DNA from 3 places in the Pseudomonas sp. WC2 genome. Region 2 is predicted to be linked to each of the others. Evidence: predicted binding sites of a transcription regulator. Region 2 holds the regulator's gene; each other region holds the start of a gene.

Region 1 (4,174 bases), on a different contig from region 2:
GCGGCGATCAGCAGAGCGAAAATCATCGCGAAACCGGCAGACGATCCGACCTGCAGAATCAACTCCACCGGCAGCAACGCGATGATGCCGAACGCCACCGCACCGCTGGAAAGCAACACACCGAGAAAGTTGAAGAAACCCGACCAGACCACCGCGACATTCGGCGGCAGCGAGTGGGTGTAAATAACTGTCGCGACGGCGTTGGCGGTGTCGTGGAAGCCGTTGACGAATTCGAAGCCCAAGGCAATCAACAGCGCCACGCCGAGCAGCAGGAACGGTGTCCAAGTGGTCACCACCGTGCCGAGTTCGTGCATGTCGTGCATCAGGCTGTAGGCGGTAAACAGCATCCCCATCGCCAACACCGCGAAGAAAATCACGTAGGTGAACGGGCCGGTTTTCTTGTCCAGCGCCGGCCTGCCGCTGGCGGCGGAGGCGGGGCTGGCGGTCAGGGAGGGAGTAGCCATGAGCGGACAATCCTCAGCGAGGGAAGGAATGTCGCCCATGATCATTGCAGAATGTTACAGAGAGACTGCGGCAGATCAGTGTTTGGATGAATAGCCCAACCGTCGGTCTCCTGCTCGTTCCCACGCTCCGCGTGGGAATGCCGCCCGGGACGCTCCGCGTCCCTGTGACGCAGAGCGTGGAAACGAGCGTGTGGGGACGTCAGTAATCCCCGCGCTTACGAAACGCCCACCGCCCGGCAATCACGGTGAACGTCGCCACCAGCGCCACCAAAATCCAGAACCCTTCCGGATCCTGCGACAACGGCACGCCGCCCACATTCATCCCGAAAAAACCGGCAATGATGTTGATCGGCAGCGCCAGCACCGTCACCACCGTCAGGGTAAACAGCGTGCGGTTGCTTTGTTCGTTGAGGTTGGCGGCGATCTCTTCCTGGAGCAGTTTGATCCGCTCACCCAGCGCCGTGAGGTCGTTGATGATCAGCGCAAATTCCTCGGTGGATTTGCGCAGTTCCTTGACGTCTTCCTTCTGCAACCACGGCGGCGGACGATTGAGCAGGCGCAGCAGCGACCCCGGCTCCAGCGCCAATAGCCGTTGCAAGCGCACCAGTACCCGCCGATTAGCGCCGAGTTCAGCGCGGTTGGTCGACAGCCGTGAGGAGAGCAATTCGTCCTCGATCTGATCAACGCTCAGGCTGGTCTTGCGCACAATCTGCGTGAGCACTTCACCCTGATCCCGCAGCAAATGCACCAGCAGTTCCGACGGCGAACGAAAGCGCTCGCCGGCCTTCACCGACGAGCGCAATTTGTCCACCGAATGCAGCGGTTGCAAACGCGCGCTGACGATCAGTTTGCTGCGCACGCACACCCACAGCGTCGACACGTCCGACGAGACCATGCTGCTGAGGTTGAACACCACATCGTTGACCACCGCCAGCAACGCCGAATCGACATGCTCGATGCGCGTCGAACGCGAGCCTTCGTGCAGCGCTTCGAAGAATTCTTCGGGCAATTGCAGATGGCTTTTCATCCAGCGCTCGCACGCCGCGTGCGCAAGATTGAGGTGCAGCCAGAGGAATTCGCCATTGTCATTGTCGTCCTGCAAACAGCGCAACGCCGTGGCCGAATCGACTTCGCGACCGCGTTCGCCGGGCAGAAAACGAAAGCCGTAGAGCAAGCCAAACAGGTCAGGATCGCGATGGCTGATATCGAGGCTGTGGTTCATGGCGGCTCGCTGCGAGGAGGGCGTGGTGCGGGGTTTACAGATTCACCTGAGCGGCATCATCGCAACGTCACATGACGTTTGTGTGACAGCAAAATGACGTCAAATCAGAGCTTTACCGATGGTCGGGAGATTCTCAAGAAGTGCTCTGGCGCGCCGATCACAGGTGAGTTAGCTTGCGCGCCACTGGCCTTGAGCCAAGGTTCGCCGACAGGGAAGTCTGGCCACTTTTTCACGCTCGTTTTGGGCGTGCCTCATCCCTGTCATGAGTACCTGCGATGCTGCAAAAATCCCTGAGAGCGCAAATTCTCGCCCTGCTGAGCGGCAGTCTGTTGGCGATGCTGTTGATCGCGCTGGCCTGTTTTCATTTCCTGTCCAACGGCGTGCAAAGCTACAGCCAGTTGATCGCCGGCCCGTTGCACACCTCGCAACTGATCGACGAAGCCAACCTGCAATTCAAGGTGCAGGTGCAGGAATGGAAAAACGTTCTGTTGCGCGGCAAGCAACCGGCGGATCTGAGCAAGTATTGGGGGCAGTTCGAGGATCGTCAGCGCGACGTGCAAAACATCCTCGGCGAGTTGGCCGGCCAGAAAGGCATCGAGCCGAGCCTGAAATCGCGCATCGAACGGCTGCGTGATGAGCATCGTCAACTCGGTTCTGCCTACCAGAAGGGGCGCGATGCCTATGTCGCTGCCGGTGGTGATCCGACGGCGGGCGACTTGGCGGTCAAAGGCGTCGATCGGGCTACCAGTGATCAGATGAGCGAACTGGTTGCCGAGTTGCGCAAACAGGGCACCGAGCAGTCGGCGTTGATCAGCGCTGACGCCGACCGCACCGTGTTGTTCGGTCTGCTGGTGATGCTCGCGTCTGGGGTGGTGATTGGCTTGCTGAGCCTATGGCTGGTCAATCGCAGCTTGGTCGAGCCGATCCGCAAACTGATTGATTACGTCACTCAGTTGAGTCGCGGAAAACTGGCCGAGCGCGTGGTCAGCGACCGTCAGGACGAGCTGGGCAACCTCGCCGCCGCCGCCAACACCTTGCGTGATTTCCTTGCCGAAACCTTCACCCGTTTGCAGCGCAGCGCCAGTGATCTGGACAGCGCCAGCGGCGAGTTGAACGCGATCGCCACGACCATGGCCGGCGGCACCAACGAGCAGTTCAACCGCACCGATCAGGTGGCCACCGCGATGAACGAAATGTCCGCCACCGCCCAGGAAGTGGCGCGTCACGCCGCCGATGCCGCACGAGCTGCCGACGATGCCGACCAGTCCGCCCAACAGGGTGAGAAAGTCATGCAGAGCACCATCCACTCGATCACCCAGATGCGCGGCGAAATCGCCAACACCGCCACCGTTATCCGTCGTCTGGAAGCGGACAGTGGCCGCATCGGTAAAGTGCTGGAAGTTATTCGTGGCATCGCTGAACAGACCAATCTGCTGGCGCTCAACGCCGCGATTGAAGCGGCGCGCGCCGGTGAGGCCGGACGTGGTTTTGCCGTGGTTGCCGATGAAGTGCGCAATTTGGCCCAACGTACCGCCGAGTCGATCATCGAGATCAACCAGATCATTCAGAACGTGCAGACCGGTGCGGTGGATGCTGCGCAAGCCATCGAAAGCGGGCAGTCGCGCAGCGATGAAAGCGTCGAGCAAGTGACCCAGGCCGGGGCGATGCTGGAGCGCATCACTCACGCGGTGGAGGCGATTCGCGACATGAACCGTCAGATCGCCACCGCTGCCGAAGAGCAGACCTCGGTGGCCGAGGACATCTCGCGCAACCTGACCGAGATCACCTCGATTGCCAGCACTAATCTCGACAACGTGCAGCGCACCGAAAGCGCCAGCCAGAATCTGCACGGTCTGTCCGGGCAACTCAACGAAGTCACTGCGCGCCTGAGTGCGTGACGGAGCCGATGTGTACCGGTTCGGATACCGAGTCGGTACACAGTCGATCTCAAATTGAAGCGACTGTGGTCGATGACCGGTTATCTATAACCGGCATTGGAGCCTTTCCATGGTCAGCATCACTTCTGTTTCGATCAATCAGACCGTCACCACACCGACCAGCAAAACCGCGATCACCGATGTCGGTGACGACACTTCTACCAGCGCAACTGCCGGCACTGGCACGAGCGCTGACACCAGCAAAGTCGCGGCGGGTGGTGGTGCGGCGCCGGCGGGCGATAGCAGCTCCAGCAGCAGTGAGGAATCGGATTCGGTGAAGGAGCTGCGCAAGCAGATTGCCGAGCTGCAGAAGCAATTGCAGGAAGAACAGCAAGCGCTGCAGGCGGCTCAGGCCAAACAGGAAAGCTCGAATGCCAAAGCGACTGAAGTAGCGGCGGCGCAAGCGCAGATCACCGCCACCTCGGCGTCGCTGTCGACCGCTACTGCCTCGCTGTTGCAGGCGCTGCAGGATTCGGATTCGAGCACCGCCGGCTCACTGGTCAGCACCTCGGCGTAAGCCCCAACGCAATCTCCTACAAGGATTTCAGTCA
Region 2 (4,174 bases):
ACGAGTTTGAGCAAATTGCTTTCGACTTCGGTGACCAGTTGGGTCACACGCTTGATCACCTGACCGGTGAGGTCCTGGTAATCCTGAGCCAGCAGGATGTCGTTGAGGTGGCTCGACACTTCACGGTTGCCCGTGCTGCTGCGTGACAGAAAACCGTCGACCCGGCGCGCCAGTTCGCGGAACTCTTCAGCCCCGACTTCACGACGCATGAAACGCCCCCAATCGGTACTCAAGGCCTGGGCTTCTTCAGCCAGACCATTGACCACCGGCGTGGCGCTTTCCACCAGATCCATGGTGCGGTTGGCCGCGGCTTCCGTCAGCTTGACCACATAGCCCAAGCGTTCGGTGGCGTCGGTGATTTGCGACACTTCCTCGGCCTGCGGCATGTGCGGATCGATCTGGAAATTGACGATCGCACTGTGCAGTTCGCGTGTGAGCTTGCCCACTTCCTGATACAGGCCGCGGTCACGGGTCTGATTGAGCTCATGGATCAGTTGCACAGCGTCGCCGAACCTGCCTTTTTCAAGGCTCTCGACCAGTTCGACCGCGTGTTTTTTCAGGGTCGACTCGAAATCGCCCTGTGAAGATTCTTTATGCTCCATAGCTCCCCCGCGCGTTCATCAGCCGATGCGTTCGAAAATCTTCTCGATTTTGTCTTTCAGCGCCTGAGCCGTGAAAGGTTTGACGACGTAGCCGTTTACACCGGCCTGAGCGGCTTCGATGATCTGCTCGCGCTTGGCTTCTGCAGTCACCATCAGTACCGGCAGGTGCTTGAGCTTTTCATCGGCACGCACGTGACGCAGCAGGTCGATACCGGTCATGCCCGGCATGTTCCAGTCCGTTACCAGAAAGTCGATGCTTCCGCTGTTGAGCACTGGAATGGCAGTGGTGCCATCGTCAGCCTCGACGGTGTTGGTGAACCCAAGATCACGCAGCAGGTTCTTGATGATCCGCCGCATCGTTGAGAAGTCATCAACGATGAGGATTTTCATGTCTTTGTTCAATTCGACCTCCAAGCAGTCTTAAACGCGCCCAGCACCTGGACGCGCCACTTCAATCAATCGGCGCAGCACTCGAAGACTGTCTGGAGCACAACAGAGCAAGACCGGTGCCGTTCATCACCGCACCAGCCTCGTTCGCAGTGTCCCCACACTGCCTTCAGCGCGCTCGCCACTCCCCCAAACGCCCCCGCAAACGGGCCGCGCACTGGCTGTGTAACTGGCTGACCCGCGATTCACTGACGCCAAGGACTTCACCGATTTCCTTGAGGTTCAGCTCTTCGTCGTAGTACAGCGCCAACACCAGTCGCTCACGCTCCGGCAAATTGGCAATCGCGTCCGCCAGCGCCGCCTGGAAGCGTTCATCTTCCAGATCGCGTGACGGCTCAAGATGAGCACTCGCGCCATCCTCGTGCAGCCCTTCGTGTTCGCCGTCCTGCAGCAGGTCGTCGAAACTGAAGAGGCGGCTGCCCAAGGTGTCATTCAAAATCCCGTAGTAATCGTCGAGACTCAATTGGAGTTCGGCTGCAACCTCGTGATCTTTAGCGTCACGGCCGGTTTTAGCTTCAATTGAGCGAATTGCGTCACTGACCATACGGGTATTGCGGTGAACCGAGCGTGGCGCCCAGTCCCCTTTGCGCACTTCGTCGAGCATCGCGCCGCGGATTCGAATGCCCGCGTACGTTTCGAAACTGGCGCCTTTGCTGGCGTCATATTTGGTCGAGACTTCGAGCAGGCCGATCATCCCGGCCTGGATCAAATCTTCAACCTGCACACTCGCCGGCAATCGCGCCAGCAAGTGATAGGCAATGCGTTTGACCAGCGGCGCGTAACGCTCGATCAGCTCGTACTGAGCGTCACGTGCCGACTTTTTGTAGTAATTCATACCGCTAGCGGTCATAGCACGGGCCCTGCCGTTTGCTGCACGAGACGCTCGACGAAAAACTCGAGATGGCCGCGCGGGTTGGCGGGCAGCGGCCAGGTGTCGACCTTCTGTGCAATGGCCTTGAATGCCAGCGCGCACTTGGAGCGCGGGAAGGCTTCGTAGACGGCACGCTGCTTCTGCACCGCTTTACGCACGCTTTCGTCGTAAGGCACGGCGCCGACATATTGTAGGGCGACGTCGAGGAAGCGGTCCGTGACCTTGGTCAACTTGGCGAACAGGTTGCGCCCTTCCTGCGGGCTCTGCGCCATGTTGGCGAGAACGCGGAAGCGGTTCATGCCGTAATCGCGGTTGAGCAGTTTGATCAGCGCGTAAGCGTCAGTGATCGAGGTCGGCTCATCGCAGACCACCAGCAACACTTCCTGGGCTGCGCGTACGAAACTGACTACCGAGTCACCAATACCCGCAGCGGTGTCAATCACCAGTACGTCGAGATTGTCGCCGATGTCGCTGAACGCCTGAATCAGACCGGCGTGTTGGGCCGGGCTCAGGTGGACCATGCTCTGAGTGCCGGACGCGGCCGGCACGATGCGAATGCCACCGGGGCCTTGCAACAGCACGTCGCGCAATTCGCAACGGCCTTCGATGACGTCGGCCAAAGTGCGTTTCGGGGTCAGACCCAACAATACGTCGACGTTCGCCAGTCCCAGATCGGCGTCCAGCAGCATGACCCGACGGCCAAGCTCTGCCAGAGCCAGAGACAAGTTCACTGACACGTTAGTCTTGCCGACGCCACCTTTGCCGCCGGTCACCGCGATCACCTGTACGGGATGCATGCTGCCCATGTTATTTCTTTACCTTGTCTTGCATAGACGGAGGCCACATTACTGGCTGCGCGTTCACAACCGGAACAATGCATGGCAGACCATCGATGTAGGTACAAAAACTGTTCATGAATACCTCAGCCTACCTGCTTGGTCGGGCTGTGGTAGATATCAGCGAACATGTCAGCCATGGCTTCTTCGCTGGGTTCTTCCTGCATTTGCACGCTGACGGCGCGGCTGACCAGTTGATGACGACGCGGCAGATGCAAATCATCCGGAATCCGTGGGCCATCGGTCAGGTACGCGACCGGCAATTCATGACTGATCGCCAGGCTTAACACTTCGCCAAGGCTGGCCGTTTCATCCAGTTTAGTCAGGATGCAGCCGGCTAGCCCGCAACGCTTGTAACTGTGATAAGCGGCGGTTAGAACCTGTTTCTGGCTGGTGGTTGCCAAGACCAGATAATTTTTTGAACGGATGCCACGCCCGGCCAGGCTTTCGAGCTGCATGCGCAGGGCCGGATCGCTGGCTTGCAGGCCGGCAGTATCGATCAAAACCACGCGTTTGCGCAGCAATGGATCCAGTGCCTGCACCAGCGATTGACCAGGATCGACGTGAGTCACCGGCACATTGAGGATGCGACCGAGGGTCTTCAGTTGTTCCTGAGCGCCGATGCGAAAACTGTCCATGCTCACCAGCGCGACATTCTGCGCGCCGTACTTGAGCACATAACGTGCGGCCAGCTTGGCCAGTGTGGTGGTCTTGCCCATGCCGGCAGGGCCGACCATGGCGATCACACCGCCCTCTTCCAGCGGCTCGACTTCCGGTACGGCAATCATCCGCGCCAGATGCGCGAGCAGCATGCGCCAGGCCTGACGCGGCTCTTCGATATCGCTGATCATCGACAGCAGATCGCGCGACAACGGGCCGGACAGACCGATGCGCTGCAGACGGCGATACAGGTTGGCCTGAGCCGGACGACTGCCTTGCAACTGATTCCAGGCCAAGGTGCCGAGCTGCACTTCCATCAGCTCGCGCAGGCTGTTCAATTCAAAACGCATCGAGTCCAGTGCACGCGGATCAACGCCGCCGGAGGACTGCGCAGGCGCCGGGGCCGGACGCGCCGGCGCGGCGTAAGTCGGCTCGGTCAGCGGTTCAGCGGCGGTCAGCGGCAGGCCAGCGGTCAACGGCAGCCCGGCAAAGATCTGACGATTGCTGTTGCCATCGGCTTCGCCACGCAGGCTCAACTCGGCCTGGGCGGTGACGATGCGCGACTGAGTCTTGCGCAGCTCGTCCTCAAGTTCCATGTTCGGAACCCGTGGCGCCAGCGCCGACAATTTGTAATCCAGTGCCGCCGTCAACTCGACACCGCCGGCAATGCGGCGGTTGCCAATGATGGCGGCATCAGCGCCCAGCTCATCACGAACCAGCTTCATGGCCTGACGCATATCGGCGGCAAAGAAACGCTT
Region 3 (4,174 bases), on a different contig from region 2:
TGATCTCGACAATGTTCTGGTCGATGTCGTGGGCCACCGCTGTTTGCTGTTCCACCGCCGCGGCAATCTGCTGGTTTTGATCAACGATCATGCCCACAGCGCCAAGGATGTTTTCCAGCGCCTGCTGGACCTTTTCCGACTGCCCGACCGTGCCGTTGGCCATTTGATGACTGATGCCCATGGCTTTTACCGCCGCGCCGACACCACCGTGCAACTTGGCAATCATCTGTTCAATTTCTTCGGTCGATTGCTGGGTACGTTTGGCCAGCGTGCGCACTTCGTCTGCGACCACGGCAAAACCGCGACCCTGCTCGCCAGCGCGGGCCGCTTCGATGGCGGCGTTGAGCGCCAGCAGGTTGGTCTGTTCGGCGATGCTCTTGATCACTTCCAGCACGCGGCTGATCGACTGGCTGTCGCTGGCGAGCTGATTGATCACCAGCACCGACTGATCGATCTCGCTGGCCAGCGCGGCAATGCTGCCCTGCTGCGACTCCACCAGACCGCGACCGCTGATGGTCTCGTCGTTGACGCTGTGGGCGCTGCTCACGGCCGCCGCAGCACTGCGCGCGACCTCAAGCGATGTCGCTGACATCTGATTCATCGCCGTCGCCACTTGCTCGATCTGCGTGCGTTGCCCGGCGACTGCCTGATTGCTTTGCGCGGAGACGTTTTCGACCTGACCGGCCTGACGCTCGACTTCGCCGACGGTCTGGCCGACACGCTCGATCAAGTCGTGAATCTTCTTCACCGTGACATTGAACACTTCGCCCAACTCACCGAGTTCATCGCGGCTGTTGGCCTTGAAGTTGACGGTCATGTCGCCTGCCGCCACCTTGTCCATCATCGCGCCGAGGCGTTTGAGCGTGGTGCGGGTCGACGCGTAGAAACCACCGTAGAGATAGAAAATCAGCACAAACACCACCGACAACGCCGTGGCTTGCAAGATCATGTGCGTGCGGTTTTGCGCCAGACGCTGCTGCAATTGGCTGTCGAGGAATTTCAGCGAGGCTTCATTGAGCGCATAGGTCGTGTCGATCAACACGGTGGCCTGGTCATAGAACGCCTGCCACGGTGCGTCGAGGGTATCGGCCATCACCACTTGTTCTTCGAACAGCTCGCTCGCCTGCTTGAGCGACGCCTTGCTGTTGTCGGCCTCAACGCTGAGGGTTTCGCGGGCGGCTTTGCTGGAACCGAGGACGTCCTGCAGTTTCAAGGCGTATTCCGCCTGAAGTTTTTCGATCTTCACCAGCAGCTCATCGAAGCGCGTACTGGAGGCACTGTTGAGAAACCCTTGGGCCAGCGAGTACGAGCCGATCGCCCGACCTTCGCCGAGGGTCTGGGTAATGCCCGGCGTGATCAGGGTCACCAGTTCGCTGAGCTGACGAATATCACCCTGATTGTCACGGCTCATACCGGCCTGACTGGTGATGACTTGACTGAAGATCTGCGCACTGGTCACCAGTTTGCCGATCAACGCGCTTTTGCTTTGCAGTGAGCTTTCGACTTGCTGGGCCTTGAACGCCGCAATCATTTCATCGCGCTTGCCGTCGAACATCTGGATCTGCTCGGGATCGTCGGTCGTTGCCGTCAGGCCTTGCAGACGCGTCAGCACCGCTTGTTCGAGCGTGGTGATTTCCGCTTCCAGGTTACCGGCCTTGCCGGACTGGCCAAGGGTGACGTTGATCTGCACCAGATTGTTCAGGGTCTCCAGATCCCGGCGCAGGGCCAAGCTGCTGCCGAGCAGATCGAGGCTTTGCAACTCGACCCGGGTGCCTTGGAATTCGCGATACGAGTCGCGCACCAGATAGAAATTGGTTACCAGCATCGGCACCAGGAACAGCACGCTGATCAAGCTGAACTTCATGCCGAAGCTCAGACGGTTCATCAGCGAGACGGCGGGATAGAGCAAGCTCTTCACTGGAAGTCTCCCTTGGTTTTTCTTGTTTTTATTGGCAGGCGCGGGGCGACAGCAGATAGCCACTATCGGGCGCTGTGTCTGTATAGCTCAAATCGGCGGGAGGTTTTGTAACTTAAGGTTAACGGCGAGCTGGGCCGAGGGACTTGCTCCCTCGGCCCGATTGATCAATGAACCAGAACCGTCCACAAGGCAAACCCGGCATACCACAGCACCGCCGCACGCAGCAGCAGTTCCCACAGGCAATCGAGGGTGTTGATGCCGTCCGGGCCGACCGCAGGCGGCGGTATCTCCCCCGCTGCCAGACCGACCTTGTTGATCAACTGTGCGGCGCTGATGTTCCAGTTGAGCAGTTCGTGCAGCATCACCCGGCTCACTGCAACAAAGTTGCCGACCAGCGCCAGACTGGCCGCCAGCAAACGCACCGGGACCCAGTCAAAGGCATGGCGCAGTTGCCCGGCACGCTCGACCAGCGCGGGATTTTTGCCATGTTCTTCGGCCAGCGCCAGCAAACGATAGGCCAATGCCGCCACCGGCCCGAGCAGGAAGTACCAGAAGATCACCGCGAAGAAGCTCTGATAGGCCTCCCACAGCAGATGCCCCTGCACGCGATCCAGTAATTGCTCGCCGCTGTCGGCGCAGATATTCAGGTCACGTTTGGCAACGTGGGCCGCGGCTTGCAGATCCTCACGACGCCAGGCATCGCGAAAAGGCCCGAGGCCGCCGAGCAAGTCGCCGCGCCCCAGACTGTAAATCACCACCAGCAAATGCACCGGCAAGGCCAGCAGGCCGTAAGCCACCGGTTCCAGCACCAGCAGTAACAAGCCGAGCAACGCCACGGGCAGCAACACCAGAATCGTCAGTACCAGCCACGGCTTGTCCGCCAGTCGCTGGCTGCTTTCGAGTTTGTTCAGTTCGCGGATCCATCCGCCATCGCGTTGAAGCCGATGGCGCAGGGCCGAGAACTTCTCGATCCAGAGCGCCAGCAGTAACACCAGAAAACTCATTGTCCTTCCTCTTGTGCCAGGGCCGCGCGGTAACGCGCCCAGTCGAACCCCGGGCCAGGATCGGTCTTGCGCCCGGGAGCAATGTCGCTGTGCCCGCAGATACGGGCGCCGGTGATGGCCGGAAATGCTTTTTGCAATTGCTGGGTCAGCGCCGTCAATGCGTGATATTGCGCATCGGTGAACGGCAGATCATCGGTGCCTTCAAGTTCGATGCCCACGGAAAAATCATTACAGGTTTCGCGGCCTTCGAACATCGACACGCCAGCATGCCACGCCCGTTCAAGACAGGAGACAAACTGGGTGACCTTGCCGTCACGCTCAATCAGGAAATGCGCGGAGACACGCAGGTCGGCGATTCCTGCAAAATAGGGATGTTCGGTGACATCCAGACGGTTCTGGAAAAATTCCTGCACCTTGCCGGTGGCGAATTGAGCCGGCGGCAGGCTGATGTTGTGGATGACCAACAGGGAGATTTCGCCCGCAGGCCGTTCATTGAAGTTGGGCGATGGGCAGACCTGCATCCCGTGACACCACCCGCTAGCGGGATCCAACTGCATACCGATTCCTTCAACGCCGACTGTGTTGACGCCCAGTATGCCGTGATCGACCCCCGGCGCGCGATCACTTGCCGCGATTGAGTCGCCGCAGATTGCCCAGCACCGACTCCAGCGCCCGGTCGAACAGCAAGGTGTCGTCCAGCGCACGGACGGCGCCGCGACGAAACTCCAGTGCGAGGCTCGTGCGACTGCGTTCGAGCACTTTCATCCCGGTGCGATCGACGAAGACGTACTTGCCCGTGGCTTCGACGATCGCCGCCAGTTTGCAGCGCAAGCTGTGCTCGTCGTCTTCGGCAAACGCCACCCAACTGCCGATGCGCAACTGTTCGACTTGGCGCAAACCGGCGTCGTCATGGGGCAACCGCACGGAAGTCACCTCCAGCGAGCCCTCGTCGGCGGTCGGTAAAACGATCTGCTGCGAGACCTCGACCATCGCCGTCTCTTCATCGGCGCCCGTTGTTCGCTCCAGTACCCTCACGTGCAGCGCTTCGAGCTCACTGAAAAACTCACTGGTGGCAAACGGGTCGAACGCGGTGCTGGTAAGGCCGTCGCGCAGGGATTTCAGCAAACCCGGCACAACGGCCAATAAACGCAGCCCGAACCCGGGATCATCATGCCGCTGCACGCTCCAGATCAATAGCTCCATGGTCTGCACGTCGGCCTGCCACTCGGCAGACTGATCGCCGTGTTTGAGA

Evidence for each region. The regulator FliA, encoded in region 2, starts transcription of late flagellar genes. The targets are predictions, from matches to a motif close to CTAAAGTTTNNNNNNNNNNNGCCGNTAA.
Region 1: the regulator FliA is predicted to act here: its motif matches at 1,819-1,846, upstream of ACQ4OE_RS19660 (methyl-accepting chemotaxis protein).
Region 3: the regulator FliA is predicted to act here: its motif matches at 2,008-2,035, upstream of ACQ4OE_RS24285 (methyl-accepting chemotaxis protein).

The regions. Positions count from the first base shown of each region.
Region 1 is NZ_JBOBDR010000016.1:46,574-50,747, reverse strand. Features, by position in the region: gene ACQ4OE_RS19670 (inorganic phosphate transporter) at 1-464, opposite strand, end outside; gene ACQ4OE_RS19665 (transporter) at 664-1,686, opposite strand; gene ACQ4OE_RS19660 (methyl-accepting chemotaxis protein) at 1,962-3,584, shown strand; gene ACQ4OE_RS19655 (hypothetical protein) at 3,694-4,140, shown strand.
Region 2 is NZ_JBOBDR010000011.1:97,825-101,998, reverse strand. Features, by position in the region: gene ACQ4OE_RS15315 (protein phosphatase CheZ) at 1-602, opposite strand, end outside; gene ACQ4OE_RS15310 (chemotaxis response regulator CheY) at 621-992, opposite strand; gene fliA (RNA polymerase sigma factor FliA) at 1,159-1,899, opposite strand; gene fleN (flagellar synthesis regulator FleN) at 1,896-2,726, opposite strand; gene flhF (flagellar biosynthesis protein FlhF) at 2,843-4,174, opposite strand, start outside.
Region 3 is NZ_JBOBDR010000025.1:7,860-12,033, forward strand. Features, by position in the region: gene ACQ4OE_RS24285 (methyl-accepting chemotaxis protein) at 1-1,918, opposite strand, end outside; gene ampE (regulatory signaling modulator protein AmpE) at 2,083-2,922, opposite strand; gene ampD (1,6-anhydro-N-acetylmuramyl-L-alanine amidase AmpD) at 2,919-3,479, opposite strand; gene ACQ4OE_RS24300 (DUF1631 domain-containing protein) at 3,544-4,174, opposite strand, start outside.